DNA from 4 places in the Pseudomonas sp. GCEP-101 genome. Region 4 is predicted to be linked to each of the others. Evidence: riboswitches for the same ligand, from Rfam matches in the RefSeq annotation. Region 4 holds a riboswitch; each other region holds the start of a gene.

Region 1 (7,426 bases), 710 kb from region 4:
GAGGCCCACTCCAGCGCGCCATGGTAGTGGCCGATGATCTTGCAGGACGGGTGGAAGGCCAGGCGCAGCCGCGCCTCGTCGCCAAAGGTCATGCCCTCGACGTAGTCCGTCAGCACGCGGTTGATGGCGGCGCTCTCCGCCGTGTAGTTGCTCATCGCTGCAGCCCTCCCGGCCGGTGACCATGGGGCAAGGCTAGCACCCTGCCCCGGCCACGCCCCGGCGAGCGACGACCGGGGCACGCTGTCAGACCATCGCCAGCGGCCGCTTGCGCGTGGGCGGCGGGAAGGCCGCGTCGAGAGCTGCAATATCCTCCGGCGTCAGGCGCACGTGCAGCGCGGCGGCGTTATCGCGGATGTGCAGCGGCTCCACGGCCTTGGGAATGGCGATCACGCCCGGCTGGTGGATCAGCCAGGCCAGGGCCACGCGCGCCGGGGTGGCGTCGTGGCGGCCGGCGATCTCCGCCAGCACCGGGTGGCGCAGCAGCTTGCCGCCCTGGCCCACCGGGCAGTAGGCCATCAGCGGCATGCGCTGCTCCTGGCACCAGGGCAGCAGGTCCCATTCGATACCGCGTTCCTCCAGGCTGTAGAGCACCTGGTTGGCGGCGCAGGCCGGCTCGCCGAGTTCGTGCAGGTCGTCGAGGTCGAAGTTGGACACGCCCCAGCGCCTGATCTTGCCCGCCTCACGCAGGCGTTCGAAGGCCTCGACGGTTTCCTCCAGCGGATACTGGCCGCGCCAGTGCAGCAGGTAGAGGTCCAGGCAGTCGGTGCCCAGGCGCCGCAGGCTGCGCTCGCAGGCCTCGGGGATGCCGCGCCGGCTGGCGTTGTGCGGGTACACCTTGCTGACCAGGAAGACCTGGTCGCGCAGGCCCGCCAGCGCCTCGCCGACCACCTCTTCCGCACCACCCTCGGCGTACATCTCGGCGGTGTCGATCAGCGTCAGGCCGCGCTCGATGCCGTCGCGCAGGGCAGCGACCTCGCGCTTGCGCTGGGCGCGATCCTCGCCCATGTGCCAGGTGCCCTGGCCGATGGCGGGAACGGCGGTGCCGTCGGCAAATACCACAGTGTTCATCGCGTGCTCCTTGTTGCGCGTGTAGGGGGACACGGGGCCAGCCGCCCGAAACCGGGCAACGGCCCCTCAGGGTAGCGCAGAAGCAGGAGCCGGGTTTGCGATCAGCGGTTGGTCTGCAGGTTCCGGCGCGCGGCGTGGCGCTCGAGAGCGAGGTCGACCAGGCGGCTGACCAGTTCGCTGTAGGTCATCCCGGCGGCCTGCCACAGCTTGGGATACATGCTGATGCGGGTGAAGCCGGGCAGCGAGTTCAATTCGTTGATCAGCACCTCGCCGCTGTCGGTGAGGAACACGTCGACCCGCGCCAGCCCCGAACACTCCAGGGCGAGGAAGGCCTCCACGGCGAGCTGGCGGATGCGCTCACTGGCCTCGACGGGGATATCGGCGGGTACCACGACCTTGGCCGCGTCCTCGTCGATGTACTTGCTGTCGTAGGAGTAGAAGCCGCTGCCCACGACGATCTCGCCGCAGCCGCTGGCGATCGGCTGCTCGTTGCCCAGTACCGCGCACTCGATCTCGCGGCCCTTCACGGCGGCCTCCACCAGCACCTTGTCGTCGAAGGCCAGCGCCAGGCGAACCGCTTCGTCGTACTGCGCCTCGTCCTCGACCTTGCTCACACCCACCGAGGAGCCCATGTTCGCCGGCTTGATGAACAGCGGCAGGCCGAGCTTGCGCTGTGCCTCGGCGAAGGGCGTGCGCGCGGCGTTGGCGCGGGTCAGGGTGAGGAAGGGCGTGATGGCGAGGCCGGCGTCGCGCAGCAGGCGCTTGCTCACGTCCTTGTCCATGCAGATGGCCGAGCCCAGCACGTCGGAGCCGACGAAGGGGATGTCGGCCATGCGCAACAGGCCCTGCAGGCAGCCGTCCTCGCCCTGGGTGCCGTGAACGATGGGGAAGATCACATCGACATGGTCGAGCAACTGGCGGCTGCCGGTTTCCACCAGCTGCTGCTCGGCCTTGCCCGGCACCACGGCCAGCTCGCGGTTGGAGCGGTTGAGGGCGATCAGCGCCGGGTTCTCCTGGTTGAGCAGGTAGTCGGAGGCATCGTTGAGGTGCCAGCGGCCTTCCTTGTCGATGCCGATCAGCACCGGTTCGAAACGCTCGCGGTCCAGCGCGTCGACGATGTTCTTCGCCGATTGCAGGGACACCTCGTGCTCCGCCGAACGCCCACCGAAAATCACCCCAACGCGCACCTTGCCCATGACAGCCTCCACCTGATCGATGGGCGCTTTCTAACACGCGCACCGGTGCTTGGGTAGGAACAGTGAGCGGCGAACAGACGAGCCGCGCCGCCCTCAGAAACCGTTCAACGCCTGCGCCAATTCGCGGGCGGCCTGGCCGCTGTGCACGCCGGGGAACAGGTGGGTGAAGGGCAAGGCCACGAAGCGACCCTCGCGCACCGCGCGCAGGCGCGAGAGCAGCGGGTCGGCACGCAGCGTGCGGATCTTCTGCGCGGCCGTGGACCAGCTCGCGTCGGCCAGCAGGATGACGTCCGGGTCGCGCGCCAGCAGTTGTTCGGTATTGGCGGTGAAGCTGCCCAGGTCGACGTCCTCGAACAGGTTGCGGGCGCCGGCGGCCTGCAGCAGCTGGGTGACGACGCCACGCCGCCCCTGGCTGGCCAGCCCGTTGCTGGCGCTGTCGAGGTAGAAGACGTCCAGCGGCTGCCGGCGGGTGGAAAGGCGCCGGGCGTCGGCCCGTTCGGCGCGTTGCCGGCGGATCAGTTCCTGCGCCCGTTGTGGCTCGTCGAGCAGCTTGCCCAAGGTGCTCAGGTCCGTCTCGACGCCCGCGAACAGATCGTCCTGCCACACGCCGCATCCGGCCTCCAGCAGGTAGCTGGCGACGCCGTGGCCGGCCAGTTCCCCGCGGGACAGGTTGCCCAGCCGGAACGCCGAGGCGAAGCCGGCCACCACCAGGTCCGGGCGCTGCGCGTACACCGCTTCGGCCGAGGGATACAGCCGCGCCAGCAGCGGTACGCCGCGATAATGGCCGTCGCTGACGTCCAGGTCGTCATCGATGTAGGCCACGCCGATCAGTCGCTTTCCGGCGCCCAGCTCCAGCAGCAAATCGGCGGCGTGCTGGTTGAGGGCGAGGATGCGCTGCGGCGGGTGATCGAGCTGCCAGGTCTGGGCGCAGTTGCGGTAGTCCTGTGCGGCGGCCGTCGTCGTGGCAAGCAAGATTGCGAACAGCAGCGCCCCCTGTAGGAGCGGGCCACGCCCGCGATCGCGCGCATGGCGCGCTCCTACCTTCGAGCCACTGTGCGTCAAGCGGTTCGCGAGCGAGCTTGCTCCTACCAAGAGCAGGCGCCTCATGGCTCGTCCACCCGCAGCTCCGCCACGGGCACGCCATCGCGCAGGTGCTCGGCCACCACCCGGCACACCTGCTCGTCGCTGCGCAGGCCATACCAGACCCGCTCGGGATACACCGTCAGCAGCGGCCCGCGGTTACACGGGAACTGGCAGCCGGTGCGGGTCAGCAAGGCGCCCTCGGCATTCTCGTGCAGATCGAGGCGGACCAGCTCGCGGCGCAGGGTCTTCCACAGTGGCAGCGCACCGCGGCGCACGCAGCGCGGCCCGGTGCAGAGGAACAGGTGACGGCGGTGCGGCGGCGGCGCCCGCCAGTCCGGCTGCGCGGGCACGGCGCCGACGTCCCGGCACTCCAGCCGCTGCGCCGGGTCCTCGATCGCCGCCAGCACCGCCGCCGCTTCCAGCCCGCGCCGGCCCAGCGCCGAGGCGGTGACGTTCGCCACCGGCGCCTGCGGATAATGCGCCTGCAGCGCCGCCACTTCGGCGCACAGCCAGTCGAGGTAGGCGCCATCAGCGCTCGGTTCGAGGTCCACCAGCAGCACGTCTTGACGCTCGGCAAACCCCGCGCGCAGGCGCGTCCACAGCCCTTCGAAACCGTCGCCGGTGTCGACGCACTCGACATCGGCCAGACGCGTCGACACCTCGCGGAGCAGGCGCTCGCCCTGGGCGCCGGCCAGCGGGCCGACCAACAGGATGGCCTTCATCAGAAGCTGAAGGTGTAGCGCAGCTCGGCCGTGCGCGGCCGGCCAAGGTTGTCCACCTGGCGGAGGCCGTTGCTGGTGCGGCCGGTGGCGTAGTCGCGGTCCAGCAGGTTCTCCAGCAGCAGGCTCAGGCGGTGTGCGCGGGCGGCATCGAGGTAGCGGTAGGCGTCGCCGTCGAGCACCGTGTAGTGGCCGTAGTCATCCCCCTGGGCGCTGACGATGGAGCCGACATAGCGCGTGGCAAGCCCCGCCCCCCACTGGCTGTCGTCGTAGCCCAGGCGCAGGCGGGCGAAGAACTGCGGGATGTTGTTCACCGCCACGCCCTCGCGGCTGTCCACCAGGTTGCGCGTGGCGTCGGCCCAGAGCTGCCAGCGCCGACCGAGCTGCCACTGGCCGCTGGCTTCGGCCCCGCGCACGGTGATCTCGCCGTTGCCGTTCACCCACTGGTCGCCGGCGAGGGTGATGAGGTCGGTGATCTCGCGGCGGAACAGCGTGACGCTGCCGCTCCACGGCTGGTCGAACAGCTCGCCGGTGTAGTCCAGGCCCAGCTCGGCGTTGCGGCTGCGCTCGGGCTTGAGGTCGCGGTTGCCGACTTCCTCGCCCGGTTCGTTGACGAACAGCTGCTCGGCGGTGGGCAGCTTGAAGGCGGTGCCGAACTGGCCGCGCAGCTTCAGCTGCCGGGTGAGGTCATAGAGCGAGGTGAGCATCCACACGGTGGCGCCCTCGCCGCCGGCGATCGCCTCGCGGCGCACCCCCAGGCTCGGGTGCCAGTCGGGCAGCGCCGCGATGCTCGGCCGCAGTTGGGCATAGAGCGCGTGGGACTCGGCCTGCTGGTTGTCGATGATCAGCACATCGTCCTGGCCCTTGTACCACTGGTTGTCATTGCCCAGGACCAGTTCGTGGCCGCCCGCCAGCGTCGCCTTGCCTTCGAGCTGCGCGCCCCAGTCGGTGAAGCCCCAGTAGTCGTTGTGGTTGAGCACCTGGGTGCCGCCGCCCTGCAGGTTGTAGACGCGGTCGTAACGGGTGTCCCAGTCGTTGAGGTGGGTCTTGGCGAACCAGCTGAAGTCGTCGCCGACGCGCTGCTGGAAGGTCGCCGTGGCGATCTGCTGCACGCGGTTGTTGCGGGTGTGGCGGTTGGCGGTGGGCCGGGCGAAATCCAGCGCGGCGTCGGCATTCTGGTAGAACAGCTCCAGCCGCGAGGCCTCACCGATGGCCTGGATGGCCTTGGCGCCGAACACGTTGACGTCGTAGGAGCGGCGCTTGTCGCTCAGCGTGTCGGTCATGTCGCGGTCGCGGTACGGCTGGTAGCCGTCGGAGCGGTTGTGGCTGACGTAGGCCATCAGCCCGAGGTCGCCCAGGCCGGTCTGCACGATCTGCTCGGCGCGGGCGTCTCCGCTGCGGCCCTTGAAAGTGTCCAGGCCGAGGTTCACTTCCCCGGATGCCACGCGGCTGCGCGCGCTGCGGGTGATGATGTTGATCACCCCGGATACCGCCTGCGTGCCAAACAGCAAGCCCTGGCCGCCCTTGAGCACCTCGATGCGCTCCACCGCGGTGGTCGGCAGGGTATCGAGGTAGATGCCGCCGTAGAGGCGGTTGTTCAGGCGCACACCGTCCAGCAGGATCAGCGTGTCGTCGTTGCGTCCGCCCAGCAGCGAGTAGGTGCCGTAATCGAACGGGCCGTTCTTCGGCGCGACGAACAGGCCGGGCACATACATCTGCAGCACGCGGGTGAGGTCGGCGCCGGGGCCGGCGCGTTCGATCTGCTGGCGGTCGATGACCTCAAGCCGGCTGCCGTAGCGGGCCATGTCGGCTACCGTGGTGGATTCCACCGATGGCGCGCTGACGACTTCGTCGGCCAGGTCCAGTGGCGCCGCCGCGAGCGGCGAGCCGAGCGTGCAGAGGAACAGAACGGGACTCCAGCGCAGCGCGCGCCGGTTCAGGTCGGGAGAGTGTTGCAAGGTGATCGCCTCGAAATCGGGATTTCGCAGGCGGCGCAGCGAGGCCCGGAACGAGCGCGCCCGGGGACCGGCTCACGCCCGCCCACCGCGGGTTTGCCAAACAGGTTCCAGGCCGGTCTCCGGGCTTGCGAGGGTCGTGGAACATCCGCCTTCCCATGCCTGAGCACAGTGGCCTCGTGGATGCTCCGCTCGCTTACCGTTGCGGGGGCAGCGCCGGACTGATCGCACGAAGGCGACGCACCGGCTTCCCGTTTCACCCCACGCACGGCGGCGGGGGGCACCTGAAACGGGAGGCATCTGAACATCGGCTGGCGGAAAGCGTCAAGCGCGGGGGTTGGGCAGGATGTTGCAGGCGCGGCGCGGGCGCCCTCAGTGCCAGGGATCGTAGGTGCCGAAACTCCAGATGTGCCCTTCCGGGTCGCGGCAGGTGAAGCCCTGGCCGCCGTAGTCCTCGTCCTTGATGTCGATGACGATCTGCGCGCCGGCGTCGACGGCCGCGCGATACACGACTTCGGCGTCTTTCACCACCACGTAGATGCTCTGGGTGCAGCCGCCGATCTCGTCGGGCTGGCGCATCAGCCGGCCGTATTCGTTGTCGTGCAGCGAGCCGAGCATCACCAGCCCGCTGCCGTCGGCCAGGGCCAACTGCGCGTGGGCGATACCGCCGTGGTCATCGGCGACCACCAGTTGCCGCTGGAAGCCGAACGTGGCGCACAGCCAGTCGATGGCCTGGGGCGCATCGCGGTAGCGCAGGCAGGGAATGACGCTGGGGCGGGTAACGGGAAAAGGTGTGGACATGGCGATCTCCGAGCAGCAACGAGCGCAATGCTCTGAGCATAGTCGCGCGCTTTTCCCCGCCCAGCCCGCCGCGGCGACCGACAGCCAAGCGCAAGTTCCTGCAAGATGGCTCGCCCGACGGGTCGTAGTGTCGGCAGACCGATTTCAAGGAGCAACACACCGTGACCCAACGCCAACCGATCAACCTGCAGGACAAGCTCGGCCGCATCACTGACACCTGGCAGCCGCGGGTGATCGCCGAGATGAACGACTACCAGTTCAAGGTCGTGAAGCTGCACGGCGACTTCGTCTGGCACAGCCACGCCGACACCGACGAAACCTTCATCGTGCTCGACGGCGAGTTGCGCATCGACTTCCGCGACGGCCCGCTGACCCTGCGCGCCGGCGAGCTGTACGTGGTGCCGCGCGGCGTAGAGCACAAGCCCTATGCCGAGCACGAAGTGCAGGTGATGCTCATCGAACCGCGCGGCGTGCTGAACACCGGCGACCAGGGCGGCGAACGCACGGCGGAGAATGATCGCTGGATCTGACCGCTCAGAGATCCAGCAGGTCGGCGTGAATCCCCAGCGCCTTCGCGACCTTTTCCCGCGTCGGTTTGCGCGGC
Region 2 (7,426 bases), 130 kb from region 4:
CTCCGGCGACACCCGCCGCTTCATCGACGTACGCAACGAAGTGGGCGACCGCTTCATCCTCTTCGCCGGCCTCGACGACGTGGTCCTGGAAAGCATCGCGGTGGGCGCCGAAGGCTGGATTTCCGGCATGTCCAACGTCTTCCCGCAGGAAGGCGAGACCATCTTCCGCCTGTGCAAGGCCGGCCGCTTCGCCGAAGCCATGCCGATCTACGAATGGCTGATGCCGATCCTCCACCTCGACGCCCGCCCGGACCTGGTGCAGTGCATCAAGCTCTGCGAAGAGATCGCCGGCCGCGGCACCGCCCTCACCCGCCCGCCGCGCCTGGCGCTGCAGGGGGCTGATCGAGAGCACGTGGAGACGATCATGGCCAAGGCCCTGGCCAATCGGCCGAAGCTGCCGGAGGTGGGGCTTTGAGTCGCCGCCCGTGAGAGGAGCGAACGTCCGTGCGAGGCGAAGCTTCATGACTCGCCTACGCGCTCGTCGCCCTCTCCCTAACCCCGGCTACGCGCCCCGCTCCGAAGGGAGAGGGGACGGGTTCGGCGTGAAGAGGCAACGCGTACTCCACCTGATGCCACCGATGAAGGAGAGCACAGCCGTCCGAGCCACTCGAACACGTCTTTTCCCTTCAAAAAGAGAGGACTGGTTCGGCGTCACGGGAAACAACGTGCTCAGCCTGCCACCCAGGCATCAGGAGAGCACGGCAGCCCGCGCCACTCGGACACTCCCTCTCCCTTCAGGGAGAGGGCTGGGGAGAGGGGCTCTTCGCCGCACCGACATCCAGCACCAGAGAACCCGCCCATGACCATCGCCCAGAACTTCATCGCCGGCCAGCGCGTCGGCTCCGGCACCGTCCGCCTGCAGAGCCTCGACGCCAGCACCGGCGACGCCCTGCCCCGTGAATTCCTCCAGGCCACCGACGCCGAAGTGGACGCCGCCGCGCGCGCCGCCGAAGCCGCCTTCCCGGCCTACAACGCGCTGTCGCCGGAGCGCCGCGCGCAGTTCCTCGACGCCATCGCCGGCGAACTCGAACGCCTCGGTGACGACTTCATCGCCACCGTCTGCCGCGAGACCGCCCTGCCCGCCGCGCGCATCCAGGGCGAGCGCGGTCGCACTGCCAACCAGATGCGCCTGTTCGCCAGAGTCCTGCGCCGGGGCGACTTCCTCGGCGCGCGCATCGACCGCGCGCTGCCCGAGCGCCAACCATTGCCCCGCCCGGACCTGCGCCAGTACCGCACCGGCGTCGGCCCGGTGGCCGTGTTCGGCGCCAGCAACTTCCCGCTGGCCTTCTCCACCGCCGGCGGCGACACCGCCGCCGCGCTGGCCGCCGGCTGCCCGGTGGTGGTCAAGGCCCACAGCGGCCACATGGCCACCGCCGAACTCGTCGGCGAGGCGATCATTCGCGCGGCCGAGTCCACCGGCATGCCGGCCGGGGTGTTCAACATGATCTACGGCGCCGGCGTCGGCGAGCCGCTGGTCAAGCACCCGGCGATCCAGGCGGTCGGCTTCACCGGCTCGCTCAAGGGCGGCCGTGCGCTGTGCGATATCGCCGCCGCACGCCCGCAGCCGATCCCGGTATTCGCCGAGATGAGCAGCATCAACCCGGTACTGGTACTGCCCGCCGCCCTGCACGCCCGCGGCGAGACGATCGCCCGCGAGCTGGTGGACTCCGTGGTCCTGGGCTGCGGCCAGTTCTGTACCAACCCCGGCCTGGTGATCGGCATCGCTTCGCCGGCGTTCAGCCTGTTCGTCGCCAACCTGATCGCCGAGATCGGCCAGCGCCCGGCGCAGACCATGCTCAACGCCGGCACCCTGAGGAGCTACGAAAAAGGCGTCGCACGCCTGCTCGCGCATCCCGCCGTACGCCACCTTGCCGGCCAGGCGCAGGAAGGTAGCCAGGCGCTGCCGCAGCTGTTCCAGGCCAACGCCCGCCTGCTGCTGGAGGGCGAGGAGCTGCTGCAGGAAGAAGTCTTCGGGCCGACCACTATCGTCGTCGAAGTGGCCGACGACGCCGAGCTGCGGCGCGCCCTGGACGGCCTGCACGGCCAGCTCACCGCCACACTGATCGCCGAGCCCGACGACCTGTCGCGCTTCGCCGCGCTGGTGCCGGTGCTGGAGCGCAAGGCCGGGCGCCTGCTGGCCAACGGCTACCCGACCGGCGTGGAAGTCTGCGATGCCATGGTCCACGGCGGCCCCTATCCGGCCACCTCGGATGCGCGCGGCACCTCGGTGGGCAGCCTGGCCATCGACCGCTTCCTGCGCCCGGTGTGCTACCAGAACTACCCCGACGCCCTGCTGCCCGAGGCGCTGAAGGACGCCAACCCGCTGGGTATCGCGCGTCTGGTGGATGGCGAGACGACGCGCAACGCGCTGACCCGCTGAGGGTTCGTCGGCGCGGGGCTGCACTGTCGGCCAGCCCCACGCCGCTGCTCCGCCCCGGCTTCGTGCCGGGGCTTTTTTATGCGCCGCGTTTGCTCTTCGTAGGAGCGAGCTTGCTCGCGAACCGCCCAAGTAGCGGAGCCAAGCTGTTCGCGAGCAAGCTCGCTCCTACAAGGGCGTCGCGCTATTCCAGCAGCCTGCGCAGGTCGGCATGCAACGAATCGCTGATCTCCACGCCTTCGGCGAGGCTGCGCCGGCGGGCCGCGAAGCGCCGCTGGGAGGGCAGGCGCGCGCCCATGTCGACAATGGATTCGAACAGCGTCTCGGCGCGCGCCAGGTGCTGCGCCGCGTCCGCCCCCAGGAAGCGAGCCGGGTCGAGCGCGAGCAGCATCTCCCCGTGGTAGGGCGAGGACTTGGTCCCCTCGTCGAACACCGACGACTCGGCACTGGTCAGGTCGCCGATCAGGGGGCCGGCGATCAACTCCACCATGGTCGCCAGCGCCGAGCCCTTGTGCCCGCCGAAGGTCAGCATGGCGCCGTCGAGTACGGCGCTCGGGTCGGTGCTGGGGTTGCCCTGGGCGTCGATGCCCCAGCCCAGCGGAATCGCCTTGCCCTCGCGCTCGTGCAGCTGGATTTCCCCGCGCGCCACCACCGTGGTGGCGAAGTCGAACACATAAGGATCCTTGCCCTCACGCGGCCAGCCGAAGGCGATGGGGTTGGTGCCGAACAAGGGCCGGATGCCGCCGGCCGGCGCCACGTAGGCCTGGGCCGGGGTGACCGCCAGCGCCACCAGGCCCTGGGCGGTGATCCGCTCGATCTCCACCCACAGCGCCGAAAAATGCACGCAATGGTTGATCGCCAGTGCCGCCAGGCCCTGGCTGCGTGCCTTCGCCACCAGTGCCGGCAGGCCCAGGTCGAAGGCGCACTGGGAAAAGCCGCCCCGGGCATCCACCCGCACGATGGCCGGCGCCGGCTCTGACAATTCCGGCACGGCGTCGCGAACCACCTTGCCGGCGCGCACCGTGTGGATGCAGCCCAGCAGCCGCCACACGCCGTGGGACGTACAGCCATCGCGCTCGCCGGCCAGCACGGTGTCGGTCACCGCCTGCACGTGGGGTTCGCTGAAGCCGTGGTGGCGCAGGATCGCCACCGACAGTTCGCGCAGTTCATCCAGGCTCAGTCGGGCCACGCCATTCTCCTCAGGTCGCTGCGAATGCCTGCGGCAAACCGCCGCCGGTCGGTAGTGCCGTCTACCATGGCGTCTCGCGCCGGCGACCGCTTGCGCGCAATCGCCAGTGCCGACGACGATTTCGGCACAGCCCGTGGGCCATTTCCCGACTATCCGGTCGTCCGAAGGATTGGCCCTACGTTGCTTGGGCCATTCCAGCGCATCAGGTAAACTTCCGCATCTTTGCCTTCTCATAACGATCAGCCTGATGCCCACGACGTTTCACGAGATTCCCCGCGAGCGCCCTGCCACGCCCCTGCTCGACCGCGCCAGCACGCCGGTCGAGCTGCGTCGCCTGGGCGAAGCGGAGCTGCTGACCCTCGCTGACGAACTGCGCCAGTACCTGCTGTACAGCGTCGGCCAGACCGGCGGCCACTTCGGTGCAGGCCTGGGCGTGATCGAACTGACGGTCGCCCTGCACTACGTCTTCGATACCCCGGACGACCGTCTGGTGTGGGACGTGGGCCACCAGGCCTACCCGCACAAGATCCTCACCGGCCGCCGCGAGCGCATGGCCAGCCTGCGCCAGAAGGACGGCCTGGCCGCCTTCCCGCGCCGCTCCGAAAGCGAGTACGACACCTTTGGCGTCGGTCACTCCAGCACCTCCATCAGCGCCGCCCTGGGGATGGCCATCGCCGCCCGCATGCAGGGCTCCAGCCGCAAGTCGGTGGCGGTGATCGGCGACGGCGCACTGACCGCCGGCATGGCCTTCGAGGCGCTCAACCACGCGTCGGAGGTCAAGGCCGACATGCTGGTGATCCTCAACGACAACGACATGTCGATCTCCAACAACGTCGGCGGCCTGTCCAACTACCTGGCCAAGATCCTCTCCAGCCGCACCTACAGCAGCATGCGCGAAGGCAGCAAGAAGGTGCTCTCGCGCCTGCCCGGCGCCTGGGAGATCGCCCGCCGCACCGAGGAATACGCCAAGGGCATGCTGGTCCCCGGCACGCTCTTCGAGGAGCTGGGCTGGAACTACATCGGCCCCATCGACGGTCACGACCTGCCGACCCTCATCGCCACCCTGCGCAACATGCGCGACCTCAAGGGCCCGCAGTTCCTCCACGTGGTGACCAAGAAGGGCAAGGGCTTCGCCCCGGCGGAAATCGACCCCATCGGCTACCACGCCATCACCAAGCTCGAACCCGAGGGCGCGCCGGCCCACGCCGTGCCGAAGAAGGCCGGCGGGCCGAAGTACTCCAGCGTGTTCGGCCAGTGGCTGTGCGACATGGCCGCGCAAGACCCGCGCCTGGTCGGCATCACCCCGGCGATGAAGGAAGGCTCCGACCTGGTCGCCTTCGCCGACAAGTTCCCGGACCGCTACTTCGATGTCGCCATCGCCGAGCAGCACGCCGTGACCCTGGCGGCCGGCATGGCCTGCGATGGCGCCAAGCCCGTGGTGGCGATCTACTCCACCTTCCTGCAGCGCGGCTACGACCAGCTGATCCATGACGTCGCGGTGCAGAACCTCGACGTGCTGTTCGCCATCGACCGCGCCGGCCTGGTGGGCGAAGACGGCCCGACCCACGCCGGCAGCTTCGACCTCTCCTACCTGCGCTGCATCCCCGGCATGCTGGTGATGACCCCCAGCGACGAGAACGAACTGCGCAAGCTGCTCACCACCGGCCATCACTTCGAAGGCCCGGCGGCGGTGCGCTACCCGCGCGGCACCGGCCCCAACGCCACCATCGAGGCGGCGCTGGAACCGGTCGAGATCGGCAAGGGCGTGCTGCGCCGCGAAGGCAAGGCCGGCAAGGTCGCCTTCCTGGTGTTCGGCGTGCAGCTGGCCGACGCGCTGAAAGTCGCCGAGCAGTTCGACGCGACGGTCGCCGACATGCGCTTCGTCAAGCCGCTGGACGAGGACCTGGTGCGCCAGCTGGCCGCCAGCCACGAGCTGCTGGTGACCGTCGAGGAGAACGCGGTGATGGGTGGCGCCGGCGCCGCCGTCAGCGAATTCCTCGCCCGCGAGAACCTCCAGCAGCCGATCCTGCACCTGGGCCTGCCGGACTACTACGTCGAGCACGCCAAGCCGGCGCAGATGCTCGCCGAGTGCGGGCTGGACGCCGCCGGCATCGAAGCGGCGGTGAAGGCACGGCTGGAGGCGCTGGGCAAGCGCTGAGACCGATCGGCGCATCCCTCCTCCGGAGTATTGCCAGTGACGGGCGCACCGACTAAGGTGCGCCCGTTTTCGTTCGAGGTAACGGGAAGCAGGTGAGAGACCTGCGCTGCCCCCGCAACGGTAACCGACGCGCCCCTCGCGGAGCGCAGCATCGCCATGAGCCACTGCACGATTGCGGGAAGGCGGCGATGTGACGTCGGCAGCCCGGAGACCGCCCTCGACACGCCCCGACAGGTGTTGCGGAGGGCCGCACCGTCAAGTGCGGCCCGCCGCCCTTGCCACGCCCTCCTCGAAAGTCATCCGACCGCTTTTGAGGACGCTCCATGAAACTGACCCGACTCGCCCTGGCCACCAGCCTGCTGCCCGGCATGGCCTTCGCCGCTGGCGACATCTACACGCTCTCCGACCAGGTGATCACCTCCGCCCGCCAGGCCCAGCCGCGCGCCGAAGCCACCTCGGCCAACAGCGTGTTCACCCGCGCCGACATCGAACGCCTGCAGGTGCGCAGCGTCCCCGCCCTGCTCGCCCGCGTGCCCGGCGTGCAGATGGGCAGCTCCGGCGGCGTGGTCTCCTACTCCGTGCGCGGCGCCAGCACCGCGCAGACCCTGGTGCTGGTGGACGGCCAGCGCATCGCCTCGGCCAGCAGCGGCATCGCCCGCCTGGACTACCTGAGCATCGACAGCATCGAGCGCGTCGAAGTGACCCGTGGCCCGCGTTCCGCGCTGTACGGCGCCGACGCCATCGGCGGGGTCATCCAGATCTTCACCCGCCGCGGCGAAGCCGGCCTGCACCCGGAAGTGCGCCTGGCCGCCGGCAGCCACGGCACCTTCGAGCGCAGCCTGAGCCTCTCCGGCGGCAACGAGCAGACCCGCTACAACCTCGGTGGCAGCCTCGACGAAAGCCAGGGCTGGGACCGCACCAGCGATAACGTCGGCGCCGACAGCGACGACGACGCCCAGCGCAACAAGGCCGTGCACCTGAACCTGGACCACCGTTTCAGCGAAGACTGGAAGGCCGGCCTGAACCTCAACGACCAGCGCGGCAAGAACGAATACGACGACGCCTACAACGTCGAACCGGGCTCACCCCGCGACGAATTCCGCGTCAGCAGCTACAGCGCCTACCTCGACGGACAGCTCACGGCGATGTGGAACAGCCGCCTGGAGCTGGGCCGCAGCTTCGACCGCAACAAGGCCGTGGGCGCCGCCGACAGCTGGAACAACGGCCTGCTGGAAACCACTCGCCACTCCGCGAGCTGGATCAACCGCCTGCAACTGGACGACGCCAACCAGCTGGCCCTGGGCACCGACTGGTACGAGGACAAGGTCGACGGCAGCACCGCTTTCGCCGACGACCAGCGCAGCAACCGCGCCTTCTTCGCCCAGCACAGCTTCAAGGGCGACAGCTTCGGCACCGAACTGGGCCTGCGCCACGACAACAACCAGGCCTATGGCAGCCAGAACAGCTGGAACGCCGCCTTCAGCCTGCCGGTGGGCGACAGCCAGACCTGGATCGCCAGCTACGGCGAAGGCTTCCGCGCGCCGACCTTCAGCGACCTCTACTACCCCGGCGCGAGCAACCCGGACCTCAAGGCCGAAACCTCGAAGACCTACGAGCTGCAATGGCGCGGGAACATCGAAGGCACGCACCTGGAGGCCTCGCTGTACCGCACCGAGATCGACGACCTGATCGCCTGGGACAG
Region 3 (7,426 bases), 840 kb from region 4:
ACCGATTCGGTGGCGGCGCGGGCCACGGCGGTGTCATCCAGTTCGGCGGTTTCGCGGCTGACCATGTACCCCACGCGCAGCCGGGCTTCGCTGAGGTCACCGGCACGCAGAGCCAGCGCCACCGGCTCGGCATGTTCGCCCAGGCTGCGCAGGCCCAGCGCGGCGTACAGCGCCAGCGCCTGGACGACCCAGCCGACGCAGGGCAACAGGCTGAGCAGCAGTGCGATCAGGGTCAGCGGGATGACGGCGATGATCCAGGCGGTGACACCGTGGCTGCGCCAGGCGAGGCCGGGGGTGTCGCTTCCTGAGATTTCGGAGCAGGTGGGAGGCCCCTCTCCCCCGCCCTCTGACTGGGCGTCCCCCCCATGAAGGGAGAGGGAGTTAGTCTGGAGCTGCAGGCCAGCAGTGCGCTCGCCGGAAGCCTCGAAATTTGGCACAGCTCGACTATCCCCTCCCCCTTCGGAGCGGGGCGCGCAGCCAGGGTTAGGGAGAGGGGGCTTTTCGGTGCTATCCGCCACTCGCGAACGATTGAACCGCCGCTCCAGCCGATCCGCCAGGCGCCCGAAGGCCACCAGCGGGTGCCAGCGCTTCGGCTCGCCCAGCAGGGCATCCAGCGCCACGCCAAGGACGCTCAGCAGGGCCAGGCTCATGGCTGCTCTCCCCAGCGGTTCTCGAACAGCAGCTCGCTGAGCGCGCGAGGTTGGCGCCAGCCTTCCAGGGCCAGCATCGGCGCCGGGTAGAACTCGCTGACCGGGCCGAGGCAGATCACCGCCACGGCCTCGGCCCCCGCCGGCAGGCCGAGCAGTTCGCCCAGCGCCGCCGGGTCGAACAGCGACACCCAGCCCATGCCCAGCCCCTCGGCCCGCGAGGCCAGCCAGAGGTTCTGGATGGCGCAGGACAGCGAGGCCAGGTCCATGTTCGGCAGCGTGCGACGGCCGAAGACGTGCGCCTCGCGGCCATCCATCAGCGCGGCCACCAGCACTTCGGCGCAATCCAGCACGCCCTCGACCTTGAGCCGCATGAATTCGTCGGAACGTTCGCCCAATGCCTCGGCAGTGCGCACGCGCTCCGCTTCCACCAGCCCGTGGATCGACTGGCGCAGCGCCCGCGAGGTGACGCGGATGAAGCGCCACGGCTGCATCAGGCCGACGCTGGGCGCCTGGTGCGCAGCTTCGAGCAGGCGCGCGAGCAGGTCGGGCGCCACCTCGCCGCCACAGAAGTGGCGCATGTCGCGGCGCTCGGCGATGGCGCGGTAGAGCGCGGCGCGCTCCTCAGGGCTGTAGGCGTGCTCGGTCATGGTCTCAGCAGCGCGGCGGCGGCGTCCGGGTCGGACGGCAGGTAGAAGTGGATATAGGACGCGGTGAGCCGGCCGCGGCGGAACACCGCTTCGGCCACCGGTTTGCCGTTGGGGCAGACGCCACGGGCCAGCGGCGCGTCGCCGCTCTCCAGCAGCGAATGGTGGAAGGTGTGCCCGCGCAGGGTGCCTTCGGGCAGCTTCACCGCCTGCAACGCCAACGCGGCGAGGCGTTTCTGCATGCGCGCCTCGCCAGGCAGCAGGCCGACCAGCGCGGCGCGCTCGCCGGCCACGTCGGTCAGCGCGTCGAGCAGATAGAGCATGCCGCCGCACTCGGCGAGGATCGGCTTGCCCCTCGCGTGGTGCGCGTGGATGGCCCGGGCCATGGCGCGGTTTTCCGCCAGCGCCGGCAAGTGCAGCTCCGGGTAGCCACCGGGCAGGTAGAGGCTGTCCACCGCCGGCAAGGCCTCGTCACGCAGCGGCGAGAAGAACAACAGCTCGGCGCCCAGCTCGCGCAACAGATCAAGGTTGGCCTGGTAGAGGAAGGCGAAAGCATTGTCTCGCGCGACGCCGATACGCACGCCATCAAGGCGCGGCGACGCGCGGCGCGGCGCGGGCGCGGCAAAGCTCACCGGCGCCGGCAGCTCGGTACTGGCGCTGGCGGCCAGGGCATCGGCGGCGGCGTCCAGGCGGGCGTCGAGGTCGGCCAGCTCGTCGGCCTGCACCAGGCCGAGGTGGCGGCTGGGCAGCTCCACTTCGGTATCGCGCGGCAGCGCGCCGTACCAGCGGATCCACTCCGGCAGGCTGTCGCGCACCAGGTCGCGGTGACGCTGGCTGCCGATGCGGTTGGCAAGCACGCCGGAGAACGGCAGGTCGCTCTGGTAGGTTGCCATGCCGACGGCCATGGCGCCGAAGGTTTGCGCCATGGACTGGCCATTGATCACCGCCATCACCGGCACGGCGAAACGCCGCGCCAGGTCGGCGGCCGAGGGCGAGCCGTCGAACAGGCCCATCACCCCTTCGATGAGAATCAGGTCGGCCTCGCCGGCCGCTTCCCAGAGCAGGCGACGGCTCTCTTCCTCGCCGACCATCCACAGATCCAGCTGGTAGACCGGCGCGGCACTGGCGCGGGCGAGGATCATCGGATCGAGAAAATCCGGGCCGCACTTGAACACCCGCACGGTGCGCCCGAGGCGCGTGTGCAGGCGCGCCAGGGCGGCGGTCACGGTGGTCTTGCCCTGGCCCGAGGCGGGGGCGGCGATCAGCAGTGCGGGGCATTGGCGCGCCGTCATCGGGAGCGCTCCCCATGGTGAGTAAAGAGCACCCTCACCCCAGCCCTCTCCCAGGGGGAGAGGGGGCCGTTCGGCGTGCCGCGATCCATTGGTGCTCGCCAGCAACTGTTCTGTGGGAGCGCAACGGCAGCGTAGTCGTCAATCGACTGATGGCATTGCAGCAGGACGCACCCAACTGCTCCCTCTCCCCTCGGGAGAGAGCTGGGGTGAGGGCGAGCCCCGTACATCAGAACTCCACCCCTTTCTGCGCCTTGATGCCGGCCTTGAAGGCATGTTTCACCAGGCCCATCTCGGTCACGGTGTCGGCGGCCTCGACCATCGCCGGCTGCACGCCACGGCCGGTGGCGACCACGTGCTGCATGGGCGGGCGCGCAGCGATATCGGCCAGCACGGTGTCCAGTTCCAGGTAACCGTGCTTGAGCGCGATGTTCACTTCGTCCAGCACCACCAGGCCGACCTGCGGATCGCCGAGCAACTGGCGGGCGACGTCCCACGCGGCCTGGGCCTTGGCGATGTCGCGCTGGCGGTCCTGGGTTTCCCAGGTGAAGCCTTCGCCCATCACGTGGAAGCTGACTTCCTCGGGGAAGCGGCGGAAGAACGCTTCCTCCCCGGTCGTCGCGGCGCCCTTGATGAACTGCACCACGCCCACCTTCATGCCGTGCCCCAGGGCACGGGCGACCATGCCGAAGGCCGCGCTGCTCTTGCCCTTGCCGTTGCCGCTGTTGACCAGGAACACCCCGCGCTCGCCCTGGGCCTGGGCGATCTTCTCGTCGATCACCGCCTTCTTGCGCTGCATGCGCGAACGATGGCGCTCGTCCTTGTCCGGGGATTCAGTCATGGCAGGGGACTCCTGAAAGGCAATGCACGAGCGTCGGCCTGCCGGCCAGGTGGCAGCGCGCGGGAAGAGGAAAAAGCAGGGACGCACCGCCGGCGCACGACGGCGCCACGCGGTAGTGGCCGCCCAGCGCAAAGGCTGGCGACCCGGGGAATAGGGATTTCACCTGAAGGATTCTCCGCCGCTCTCACCCGCGCGGCACTGACCAGTCGGGGCAGACGGAGGACGGCAACGCGCGGCGCGATGCGCCGACGTCGGCAGCGCCTCCCGCGATGCCATGCGATGCAGCAGGCCGGTCTCCGGGCTTGCGAGTGGAAGCGCCTGGCGTTTCCCAAGGAACCGCGCCTTCCCATGCAGGAGCACAGTGGCGGAATGCGGTTCGAAGCTCGCTTACCGTTGCGGGGGCAGCGCCGGAATGGTCGATTGCGCATCGACGTCACCGGCTTCCCTGTTTCACTCGCGGCTTGCGCCGAGAGCACCTGAAGCAGGCGCGCAGCTTAGTGGCTGGCGCAGGCCACGGTCAATTGCGCCGTTCGGCCAGGCCGATACCGGCGAGCAGCGAGAAGGTCTCGCGCGGCATCTCGTGGCACCAGCGCACCCAGATGGCACGCAGTTGGCCTACCGCGGCCCGCGCCTGGCGACGCGCACCTTCGTCCAGCCAGGGATTGGCCTGCAGCGCGTGCAACAGCACCTGCTCCACCTCGTCCAGGGCCTGTTCGCGATGGCGGCGCGGCCCGCCATCGAGCAGCAGTTGCCGCAGGCGCGCCAGGTAGGCCTCGCGTGCCCGCCGCAACGGCCCGCGCGCCTGGCTCAGGCTGTCGCGCAGGAACAACAGCTCATCGGCCATGCCCAGCACGAACAACCCGCCCCGCCAACGGGCGCGGCGCTCCTCCGGCAGGCTGTCCTGGTAGCGCATCAGGCGCAACAGGCGGTCCGCGCTGCGGCCATCGAACCACCCTTCCAGCTTCGCCAGCGGGCCGCGGGTCAGCCAGGCGAGGTCGGCCAGCAGTGCGCCCAGCACCCGCCGGTAGTGGCGCTGGCCCGGCCGCAGTTCGACGAGACTGAACACCAGCACGGCAAACCCCACTCCCAGCACGGTGGCCAGTGCGCCATTGAGGAAGTGGTCGAGGTCATAGACCATCTGGTTGCTCGGCCCCACGTTCTTGACGAAGAAGATGCAGAACGCCGAGGCCACCGCCGCGATGGGCGGCCGGGTCATGCACAGCGCAGCGATGAACAGCGGCACGCCCAGCACGCCATACAGCGCGGCGAAGCCCTCGCACAGCGGCAGAATCAATAGCAAGGCGACGGCGGCGACCGGAATCGATATCACGATGCCGCGCAGGAAGTTCAGGCCGGCGGCGGCTGGATTGTCGCGACTGGCGAAGAGGCTCAGCACCACGCCGGTGATGGACGCCGCGCCCAGGCCACTGGGCCAGGCCGTCACCACCCAGAAACCCGCGATGCAGAGGAAGGCCAGTGCGCTGCGCACGCCCGCCAATACGCCGCGCTCGATGTCCCGGTGCCAGATGATCGGTGTCGGCGCGCCCGGCACCGCTTCGCCGTAGACCAGCGCCTCCAGGCTGCGCCGCGACTGGCTGGCGCGCTCGACCACGGCCAGCAGGTGCTGCAGGTAACTGCGCGCCGGGGCGGTCTCTGCACGCTCCAGCGCGCTCGCCAGACGCGCCTTGCAACCGGCGAAATCCGGCTGGCCTTCCGCATCCAGGCAGTCGCGCACCTGCTCGCGCCACGGGAGCAGCGACGGCGCGTCAGGCGCGTCGAGCAACCGTCCTTCCCGCGCTGCGCGGCGGGCGGAGCGCAACAACCCGAGCAAATCGGCGTTCAGCGCACGCAGCGCCGACACCCGCAGGCGCCCGCTCGGGCCTTCGAACCAGGCCTGCTCCTGGCGGCCATCCAGCTCCAGAATGCTGCCCAGCGTGGCGATCAGCGGGCCGCGCTCATCGCTGCCGAGCATTTCCGTGGAGGCGGCCTTCAGCGCCGCCGACCAGACCTTGCGCGCCTGCTCCAGCAGCTGCTGCTCGGTGCTTCGCGGCCACAGCAGCATGCTGAACAGGGAGGCGCAGACGATGCCCAGGCTGATCTCCGAACACCGCGCCACGGCCTGGTCGAATACCGTCAAGGGCGCCGCCGACGCCGGCAAGGCCACCACGGCGGCGGTATAGCCGGCCAGCACGAAACCGTAGGAAGCGAAATTGCGCAGCATCGACGCGCCGGCCGTGCAGAACGCCAGCCATGCCGCCATCGCCAGCAGGAACGGCAAGGGCGCCTGCCCCAGCCAGGCGACCAGCGCCACCGACACGCCAGCCCCAGCGAGGGTGCCGAGCAGGCGGAACACGCTCTTGGCCAGCACCATGCCGCTCAGCGGCTGGCTGACCACGAAGACGGTCATCAAGGCCCACGCCGGCTGCTTCAGCTCGAAGTAAAACGCCAGGTACAGCGCGATGCCGCCCGCCAGCACCGACTTGGTGGCGAACTTCAGATCAACCAGGCGCGGTCGCAATACCGCGCGAAGGAATTCGGACAACAACGGAAAAGCAGGCATGGCGGCGACACCGCTGAATGACCGGCGGACATTGTTAGTTAGCTTGCTAACAATGTCCAGAAACATCCCGTAACCCCATCATTTCCATCCCGACCAATGGAGTCGGCAGAGAATTTCGCTAGACTCGCAGGATGACCGCGACCGCTCAAGCCGGCCAGATCCGGCTGGACCCCACCCCGCCCCAACCTTCGTTGCAGATCAGCGGCGACTGGACGCTCACCCATTTCGCCGAGCTTCAGCGGCAAGTGCACAGCCTAGGCGAACAGGGCAAAGACGCCACGACCCTCGACTTTACCGGCCTCGGCGCGCTGGACACCGCCGGTGCCGCGTTGCTCGCCGAGATCATCGGCAGCGCGCGCATGGGCCAGCTGGAACAGGTCGCCCGCAACCTGCCCGCCGAACGCCAGGCGCTGCTGCGCGCGGTGGGCAGCGCCATCACCCAGTGCCGGCTGGACGAAAAGGCGCCGGCGCCGAGCAACGCCCTGATCGATGTGCTGGAGCGCATCGGCATTGCCACCCTGACCTTCCGCGAACATGTGGTCGGCCTGCTCGGCTTCATCGGCCTGACCCTGCAGACCCTCGTGCGCAACCTGCTGCGACCGCGTCGTTGGCGTCTCACCTCGCTGGCCGCGCACATGGAGGAAACCGGGCTGGACGCCGTGCCCATCGTCGCCCTGCTCACCTTCATGGTCGGCGCGGTGGTGGCCTTCCTCGGCGCCACGGTGCTGCAGAAGTTCGGCGCGGCGATCTACACGGTGGACCTGGTCGGGTTTTCCTTCCTCCGTGAATTCGGCGTGCTGCTGACCGCGATCCTGCTCGCCGGCCGCACCGCCAGCGCCTTCACCGCACAGATCGGCTCGATGAAGGCCAACCAGGAAATCGACGCCATCCAGGCCCTGGGCCTGGACCCGGTGGAGCTGCTGGTGCTGCCGCGGGTGCTGGCCCTGCTGCTGACCCTGCCGATGCTGACCTTCCTGGCGATGATCTCCGGCATCTTCGGCGGCGGCGTGGTCTGCGCCCTGGCGCTGGACATCTCGCCGCGCATGTTCCTCTACATGCTGCAGAACGACATCGCCGTGCAGCACTTCCTGGTGGGCATCGTCAAAGCCCCGGTGTTCGCCTTCATCATCGCCGTGATCGGCTGCCTGGAAGGCTTCCGCGTCAGCGGCAGCGCGCAGTCGGTGGGCGAGCACACCACCTCCAGCGTGGTCCAGTCGATCTTCGCGGTGATCCTGCTGGACGCGGTGTTCGCGCTGTTCTTCATGGAGATGGGCTGGTGAGCGAACCGATCATCGTCGTCCGCGACCTGGCCAACCGCTTTGGCAGCCACGCCGTGCACGAGCACCTCGACCTCGACGTGATGAAGGGCGAAATCCTCGGCGTGGTCGGCGGCTCCGGCACCGGCAAGTCGGTGCTGCTGCGCAGCATCATCGGCCTGCGCC
Region 4 (7,426 bases):
AGTCCTCCGGCAGCGCGCGTGCGGCCTCGGCGAGCAGCGCCAGGTGCGAGTCGCCGCTGCAGAGGATCACCAGCTCGGCGGGCGTCTGGGCCAGGTGGGCGATGCCGTCGTCGGGGACGAAGCCGCCGGGTTGGGTGCGCAGCAGGTGCATGAGGCTTGCTCGGTTTTCGGTTTTTCGTAGGAGCGAGCTTGCTCGCGAACAAACCTCCGCAGCGGGGCTGCGGTTCGCGAGCAAGCTCGCTCCTACAGGGGGATTGCACGGTCGTAGGATGGGTGGAGCGCAGCGATAACCATCATTGGCGGTGGGTATCGCTGCGCTCCACGCCACCCTACGACGTCATCAAGTCAGGGCGGTACGCAGCTCGTTGGCGATGACGGCCTGATCCAGCTCCTGGCCGATCACCACCAGGCGCGTGCCGCGGGGCTCATCACTGCGCCAGGCGCGGTCGAAGTGTTTGTCGAAGCGCTTGCCGACGCCCTGTACCAGGAGGCGCATGGGCTTGCCGGGAATGGCGACGAAGCCCTTGATGCGCAGGATGGCGTGACGCTCGACCAGCGCGCTCAGCGCATCGAGCAGGGCACGCTCTTCCACTTCCGGCAGGTCGACGTGGAAGGAGTCGAACTCGTCGTGGTCGTGGTCTTCATGGCCTTCGTGGTCGTGGTGAGTGGGGCGGCTGTCGATGTGCAGCTCGGCCTCGGCGTTCAGGCCCAGCAGCACGGAGAGCGGCAGCTGGCCGGAGTTGGCTTCGACGATCTTCACCGCCGGCGGCAGCTCCTCGGCGACTTCGGCGCGCACGCGGGCCAGCGCCTCGGCATCCAGCAGGTCGGCCTTGTTCAGTACCACCAGGTCGGCACTCGCCAACTGGTCCTCGAAGAGCTCGTGCAGCGGCGATTCGTGGTCCAGGTTCGGGTCCTGCTGGCGCTGCTGGTCCACCTGCTCGGGGTGGGCGGCGAAGGTGCCGGCGGCCACGGCCGGGCTGTCGACCACGGTGATCACCGCGTCGACGGTGCAGGCGTTGCGGATTTCCGGCCACTGGAAGGCCTGCACCAGCGGCTTGGGCAGGGCCAGGCCCGAGGTCTCGATGAGGATCTGGTCGAGGTCGCCACGACGTGCCACCAGCTCGCGCATCACCGGGAAGAATTCTTCCTGCACGGTGCAGCACAGGCAGCCGTTGGCCAGCTCGAAGACGCGGCCGACCGCCTCTTCTTCGCTGCAGCCGATGGAGCACTGCTTGAGGATGTCGCCGTCGATACCCAGCTCGCCGAATTCGTTGACGATCACCGCGATGCGGCGGCCTTCGGCGTTGTCCAGCATGTGGCGGAGCAGCGTGGTTTTGCCGGCGCCGAGGAAGCCGGTGACGATGGTGACGGGGAGTTTGGCCAGGGTTTTCATGCGCGCCTCGCAAGCGGGAGTTGGAAGGCGGATGAAGGGCGCGCGCGCGGGTTCGCCGCGCAACGAAGGTCGCCACCGGATCACCCCGCCCGGTTGTCTGTTCATAACGAACCGGTTCCGGATCTCGCGAGCTAGAGCCAGGCAAGGCGGAGGGTCGTCGGGGACGCGGAGTTGACTGTAGTCAATGAGCAGTCCACGACGATCCTCCCACGCAGCATGGCCGACGCGCAGCAGATCGAAAACCAGTCACGAGGCAGGTCTCCTGGCTCACAGCCCTGTCGTGTTCCTTCGCCTTCCCGCCGTGGTCGGCAGTGGCGTGTGAAAGAACAGGCTGTTCACAGTTGCGGGGGCAGCCGTGGCGCATCCGAAGATTTCCACGTTCCCTCTTAGCTCCGGCCAGCGCCGGAGAACCTCGAAGGGAGGAAGGCTACGCAGCGTGAGCGGGGCGGTCAATCGCCGGGGATCGGTTCGGCCGTGGTTGACGCTGCCGGGCGGTCGTGGTCAGCTAGCGCGGTTCCAGGTGTCTCGCGCCGACGCGCGCGAGGTGAAACGGGAAGCCGGTGCGTCCGCAAGGACCAGTCCGGCGCTGCCCCCGCAACGGTAAGCGAATGAAGGGTCATCGGTAGCCACTGTGCTCGCGCATGGGAAGGCTGACCCGCCCAGCCAGCCGGCTGTCATCGCAAGCCCGGAGACCGGCCTGGAATCCTTCGTTTTTGGCAAACCCGCGGTGGGCGGGCGCAGGCCGTGGCGCGACCGATCCGGCGCGTTCGAATGCGTTCAACCTCTGCGTTCTCTACTCAAGTTTCAGAGGGAACGTTCATGTCCAGCAGCATCCTGGCGCAACAGGCGTCGAGCACTTCCATCCCCCTTTCCAAGCGCATCAGCCTGGCCATCGGCGCCAGCCTGCTCGGTGCGCTGCTGGTGTATTTCGCCGGCTTCTCGCATCTGGAAGCGGTGCACAACGCCGCCCACGATACCCGTCATAGTGCGGGCTTCCCCTGCCACTGACGCGGTTCTGAGTTCAATCGGCTGCGCGTCGGCCGGGCTGCGCTGGAAAATCGCCGTGGACTGCTCATGGACAGCAGTCCACTGCGCGTCCCCGGCGATCCTCCGCCTTGACTGGCTCTAGCTCGCTCGATTCGATGGCTCGCAGAAGAAAGAAGGAAAGAGCGAATGATCAAACGTATCGCCCAGACCGCCGGTTTCGCCGGTCTGATCGCGGCGCTGGTGCTGACCGTGGTCCAGCTGCTGTGGGTGTCCCCGCTGATCCTCAAGGCGGAGACCTACGAAAAGTCCGAACCGGTGGCAATGGCCGAGCACAGCCACGAGCACGCTGAAGGTGCCGTCGCCGACCATCACCATGATTCGCAAGCCTGGGAGCCGGAAGACGGCTGGCAGCGCATCCTCTCCACCACCGGCGGCAACCTGGTGGTCGCGGTGGGCTTTGCGCTGATGCTGGCCGGCCTGTTCACCCTGCGCGAGCCGGGCAAGACGTCCGAGGGCCTGTTCTGGGGCCTGGCCGGCTTTGCGGTGTTCACCCTGGCGCCGTCCCTCGGCCTGCCTCCGGAAGTCCCCGGCACCGCCGCCGCCGACCTGAGCCTGCGGCAGACCTGGTGGATCGGCACTGCCGCTGCCACCGCCGCCGGCCTCGCTCTGCTGGTGTTCGGCCGCCACTGGGCGCTGCGCAGCGTTGGCCTGGCCTTGCTGGTGGTGCCGCACGTGATCGGCGCGCCGCAACCGGAGGTGCACTCCAGCCTCGCGCCGGAAAGCCTGGCCCACGAGTTCATCCTCGCCTCGCTGGTCACCAACGCGGTGTTCTGGGTGGCGCTGGGGCTGGTCGCCGCCTGGCTGTTCCGCCGATTCACGCCGCAGGCCTGATCCGGGGGCTATGCTCGACCCCGCAGCCGGCCCGGCCGCTGCGGGGTTTTTATTGTCATCTTCAAGGAGAGCGACCATGACGCTGGTTGCCGGCCTCGGTTGCCGCCGTGGCTGCCCGCTCGATGAACTGCGCGCGTTGCTGCAGGCCACGCTGGCCGAGGCGGGGCTCGACGAGTCGATGCTCACTGCCCTGGCCAGCGCCACGCTGAAGGCCGACGAAGCGGGGCTCAGCGCCCTGGCGGCGGCCCTTGACCTGCCGCTGGTGCTGTTCACGCCACAGCAGCTGGCGGCCTGCGAAGCGCGCCTGGGCGACCCTTCCGACAGCGTACGCGCCGCCACCGGCACGGCCAGCGTGGCCGAAGCCGCCGCGCTGTTGCAGGCCGAGGCCCAGGCCGGCGCACCGGCCCGCCTGCTGGTGGGCAAGCGGCGCAGCGAGCAGGCCACCTGCGCGCTGGCCTTCATTCCCGTCGAATCCGCACAGGAGCAGCCATGACGGTCTATTTCATCGGCGCCGGCCCGGGCGACCCGGAACTCATCACGGTGAAGGGCCAGCGGCTGATCCGCTGCTGCCCGGTGATCCTCTACGCCGGTTCGCTGGTGCCGCCGGCCGTGCTGGAAGGGCATCGCGCCGAGCGCGTGGTGAACACCGCCGAGCTGAACCTGGACGAGATCGTCGCGCTGCTGGCGCAGGCTGACGCCGAGGGCAAGGACGTGGCGCGGGTGCATTCCGGCGACCCTTCGCTGTATGGCGCCATCGGCGAGCAGATCCGCCACCTGCGGGCCCGCGGCATCGCCTACGAGATCATCCCCGGCGTCACCGCCACCTCGGCCTGCGCGGCGATCCTGGGGTGCGAGCTGACCCTGCCGGATATTTCCCAGACACTGATCCTCACGCGCTACGCCAGCCGCACGCGCATGCCCGAGGGCGAGTCGCTGGCCGAGCTGGCGCAGCACCGCGCGACCCTGGCCATCCACCTGGGCGTGGGACAGTTGTCGAACATCGTCGCCGAGCTGCTGCCGCACTACGGCGCCGATTGCCCCGTCGCGGTGATCCACCGCGCCAGCTGGCCGGACCAGGACCAGGTCACCGGCACCCTCGGCGACATCCTGCCCAGGGCCGAGGCCAAGGGTTTCAAGCGCACGGCGCTGATCCTGGTGGGCAGGGTGCTGGGCGCGGAGGGCTTTGCCGATTCGTCGCTGTACAGCGTGGGGCACGCGCATCTGTATCGGCGGTAGTCTGGCCCTGTTTTCATCCCGTGAAACCCGTGCTGCTGCCCCCCCTCACCCCAGCCCTCTCCCGGAGGGAGAGGGGGCAATGCGTACCGGCTGATACCCGGGTGCCCTCCTGCACGGAACGGTCCCCTCTCTCCCTGGGAGAGGGTTAGGGTGAGGGTCTTTCGAGCACGGAGTATTCTGGAGTTTCAGCGCTCCTCCGGCTCCAGCTCGCTCAACTGTTCATCGATCAGCGCCTTCAACTGCTCGGCCGCCAGCGGTTTGTGCAGCAGCGGCCAGCCGTGGGCGGCGGCCTGGGCGAGCAGGCGTGGGTCGGTGTCGCCGGTGACCAGCATGGCGGCGATCCAGTCGTCGTCGTAGTGGCGGTGCAGGCGCTCGATGGCGTCGAGCCCGGTCTGGTGGTCGCGCAGGCGGTAGTCGCTGATGATCAGGTCGGGTTTCTCCCGCGCCGCGGCCAGGTCCTCGAGCAGGTCGGCGACGTCGGCGACGATGCGGTGGCGGTAGTCCCAGCTCTGGAACAGCAGGCGCAGGCCCTCGCGGTTTTCCGCGTCGTCCTCGATCACGTAGATCAGCTTGTTGCTGCCCACCGCGGTGCGCGGCACGGCGGGCTCGGGCGCGCGCGGTTGCTGGGCAGTGGCGCGGGGCAGGCTGAGCATGAAGACGCTGCCGCGGCCCTCGCGCGAGTGCAACGCCAGCGGATGGTCGAGCAGCCTGGCGGTGCGCTGGACGATGGCCAGCCCGAGGCCGAGGCCCTTGCTGCGGTCGCGTTCGGGGTTGTTCAGCTGGTGGAATTCCCAGAACACCTTCTGCCGCTCGGCGGCGGGAATTCCCGGGCCGCTGTCCCAGACTTCCACCCGCACCCGCCGGCCCCGGCGCCGCCAGCCGATCAGCACGCCGCCGCGCTCGGTGTAGCGAAGGGCGTTTTCCACCAGGTTGCGCAGGATGCGCTCCAGCAGCGCCGGGTCGGAGGTCACGAAGGGCGCGCCGGCGCGCACGCGCAGCCGCAGGCCCTTGTCGGCCGCCTGCACGTTGCAGTCTTCGGCGATGCGCTCCAGCAGCTCGGCCAGGGAGAAGGCCTGCAGGTTGGGCTGGACGATGCCGGCATCCAGCCGCGAGATGTTCAGCAGCGCGTCGAACAGCGAACCCTGCGCCGCCAGCGCGCGGGATATGTGCTCGACCAGGTTGCGGCTGGCGTCGTCCAGCGGCCGCTTCTGCAGCGCGCCCAGGTACAGGCCCAGGGCGTAGGTGGGCTGGCGCAGGTCATGGCTGGCGGAGGCGAGGAAGCGTGTCTTGGCCTGGTCGCTGCGCTCGGCGGCTTCCTTCTCGATGCTCAGTTTCTGCAGCAGCTCGATGTTTTCGAAGCGCAGCAGCAACGAGTCCACCAGGGTGGCGTGGAAGCGGTAGGCGAAGGCGCAGATGGTGACGGCATAGACCAGCGCCGCCGCGCCGAGGGTCTTGCTCAGCGCGTCGGGCAACAGCACCAGCAGGCTGGCGAAGGGCAGGGTGAACGCTGGCGCGATGAACAGGTAGAACAGCGGCAGGACGATGCTGTAGGCGTTCATCACGCCGGTGCCCAGGCCGAGCAGGACCACCACCACGTACATCTGCAATGACGCTGGGAGCACCGTGACCCAGTAGGCGGCGGGCAAGCCCCAGAGCAGCCCGGACAGGCCGGTGGTGAGCATCACCTGGATCAGCCAGCGCCGCCTGGCCACGGCGTCGCCGTCCTGCAACTGGTCGTAGCGGCGCAGCAGCCACAGGCGCAGGGCGCCCAGCAGGGTCTGCGCGGCGAACCAGGCGAGCAGCGCTGTCAGCGGTTGGGCGTCGCTGAGCACCCAGGTGGTCAGTCCGGCCACCAGATAGGCGGCGATGATGGAGAACGGCGAGTTGCGCCGCAGCACGTCGAACTGCTCGGCGCGTACCGCATCGGCGTAGGGGGAGTGGCTGAGGTCGCGCTGCCAGAGGTTCATCGGGCCTTCCATGGTGGGCGGTGATCGCTGTCTGTATAGCAACTGCCGCCCACAGCGCCCAGCCCGCTGTGCAGGAATCAGCGCTTGCCCGTCATCCCGCGCCGCGTTGGCCCGTTGCGCTCAGCGCGGCACGCCGGGTTCGCAGGGCCTGCCCGGCTCCGCACCGGTGGCCGGCAGCAGCGTGTCGCCGCCCGGGCCGAATTCCCGCGCGAGCTGGTTGCCCGGCAGGCTGATGGCCTGCTCGATCTGCCCGGCGGTGCGGCGCAGGGCCGGCAGGTAGCGCGCCGCCGCCTGCTCGATGGTCATCGCCTTGGCCACGTAGACCAGGTTGATGCAGCCCAGCACGCGCCCCTGGCCATGGACCGGGACGGCGATCGAGGCGATGCGCTCCTCCTTGTTCCAGTTCATGTAGTTCTCGCCGTAGCCACGGTTGCGTGTCTTGCGCAGCAGGTTGTCGAGCGCCAGCGGCTCGCGCGCCAGGGTGTTCTCCTCGTCGCGTCGGCTGGCCAGCAGTTCGAGGATGCAGCGCCGCTCGGTCTCGGGGCAGAAGGCGAGGTAGGCCAGCCCGGTGGCGGTCAGCAGCATGGGCAGGCGGCGCCCGACCATCGAGCGATGGAAGGACAGGCGGCTGAAACGGTGGGTGGTTTCGCGCACCACCATGGCGTCGACGTCCAGCGTGCACAGATCGGTCGGCCAGACCACCTCGTGCAGCAGGTCGGCCAGCAGCGGCGCGGCCAGTTCGGATATCCACTGTTCGTTGCGGAAACCCTCGCTGAGTTCGCGCACCTTCAGGCACAGGCGGAAGCTGTCGTCGGACTCGCTGCGGCGCACGTAGCCCTCGTCCTGGAGAGTCTCCAGCAGGCGTCGCACGGTGGTCCGGTGCAGGCCGGTGAGCTCGGCCAGTTGCGTCGGCGTGGCGCCGCCATCGAGGCGATTGAGGGTGTTGAGCACC

Evidence for each region. Region 4 has a riboswitch for cobalamin ahead of N0B71_RS11750 (CbtB-domain containing protein). Riboswitches for the same ligand answer to the same signal wherever they lie in the genome.
Region 1: linked by a shared signal. The riboswitch ahead of N0B71_RS15015 (TonB-dependent receptor plug domain-containing protein) and the one ahead of N0B71_RS11750 (CbtB-domain containing protein) in region 4 are both predicted to bind cobalamin.
Region 2: linked by a shared signal. The riboswitch ahead of N0B71_RS12375 (TonB-dependent receptor domain-containing protein) and the one ahead of N0B71_RS11750 (CbtB-domain containing protein) in region 4 are both predicted to bind cobalamin.
Region 3: linked by a shared signal. The riboswitch ahead of cobO (cob(I)yrinic acid a,c-diamide adenosyltransferase) and the one ahead of N0B71_RS11750 (CbtB-domain containing protein) in region 4 are both predicted to bind cobalamin.

The regions. Positions count from the first base shown of each region.
Region 1 is NZ_CP104011.1:3,283,808-3,291,233, reverse strand. Features, by position in the region: gene N0B71_RS15040 (nuclear transport factor 2 family protein) at 1-155, opposite strand, end outside; gene N0B71_RS15035 (aldo/keto reductase) at 244-1,068, opposite strand; gene ddlA (D-alanine--D-alanine ligase) at 1,170-2,264, opposite strand; gene N0B71_RS15025 (ABC transporter substrate-binding protein) at 2,358-3,236, opposite strand; gene N0B71_RS15020 ((2Fe-2S) ferredoxin domain-containing protein) at 3,368-4,069, opposite strand; gene N0B71_RS15015 (TonB-dependent receptor plug domain-containing protein) at 4,069-6,024, opposite strand; cobalamin riboswitch at 6,118-6,324, opposite strand; gene N0B71_RS15010 (VOC family protein) at 6,394-6,822, opposite strand; gene N0B71_RS15005 (cupin domain-containing protein) at 6,984-7,352, shown strand; gene N0B71_RS15000 (helix-turn-helix domain-containing protein) at 7,357-7,426, opposite strand, start outside.
Region 2 is NZ_CP104011.1:2,698,674-2,706,099, reverse strand. Features, by position in the region: gene N0B71_RS12395 (dihydrodipicolinate synthase family protein) at 1-415, shown strand, start outside; gene N0B71_RS12390 (aldehyde dehydrogenase (NADP(+))) at 800-2,380, shown strand; gene N0B71_RS12385 (Ldh family oxidoreductase) at 2,562-3,566, opposite strand; gene dxs (1-deoxy-D-xylulose-5-phosphate synthase) at 3,814-5,724, shown strand; cobalamin riboswitch at 5,779-5,942, shown strand; gene N0B71_RS12375 (TonB-dependent receptor domain-containing protein) at 6,048-7,426, shown strand, end outside.
Region 3 is NZ_CP104011.1:3,414,756-3,422,181, reverse strand. Features, by position in the region: gene cbiB (adenosylcobinamide-phosphate synthase CbiB) at 1-650, opposite strand, end outside; gene bluB (5,6-dimethylbenzimidazole synthase) at 647-1,297, opposite strand; gene N0B71_RS15665 (cobyrinate a,c-diamide synthase) at 1,294-2,586, opposite strand; gene cobO (cob(I)yrinic acid a,c-diamide adenosyltransferase) at 2,813-3,424, opposite strand; cobalamin riboswitch at 3,695-3,919, opposite strand; gene N0B71_RS15655 (FUSC family protein) at 3,942-5,984, opposite strand; gene N0B71_RS15650 (ABC transporter permease) at 6,116-7,264, shown strand; gene N0B71_RS15645 (ABC transporter ATP-binding protein) at 7,261-7,426, shown strand, end outside.
Region 4 is NZ_CP104011.1:2,572,336-2,579,761, forward strand. Features, by position in the region: gene cobN (cobaltochelatase subunit CobN) at 1-151, opposite strand, end outside; gene cobW (cobalamin biosynthesis protein CobW) at 341-1,393, opposite strand; cobalamin riboswitch at 1,629-1,823, opposite strand; cobalamin riboswitch at 1,895-2,108, shown strand; gene N0B71_RS11750 (CbtB-domain containing protein) at 2,213-2,401, shown strand; gene N0B71_RS11755 (CbtA family protein) at 2,567-3,271, shown strand; gene N0B71_RS11760 (cobalamin biosynthesis protein) at 3,348-3,764, shown strand; gene cobM (precorrin-4 C(11)-methyltransferase) at 3,761-4,507, shown strand; gene N0B71_RS11770 (ATP-binding response regulator) at 4,693-6,474, opposite strand; gene N0B71_RS11775 (DNA-binding transcriptional regulator) at 6,595-7,426, opposite strand, start outside.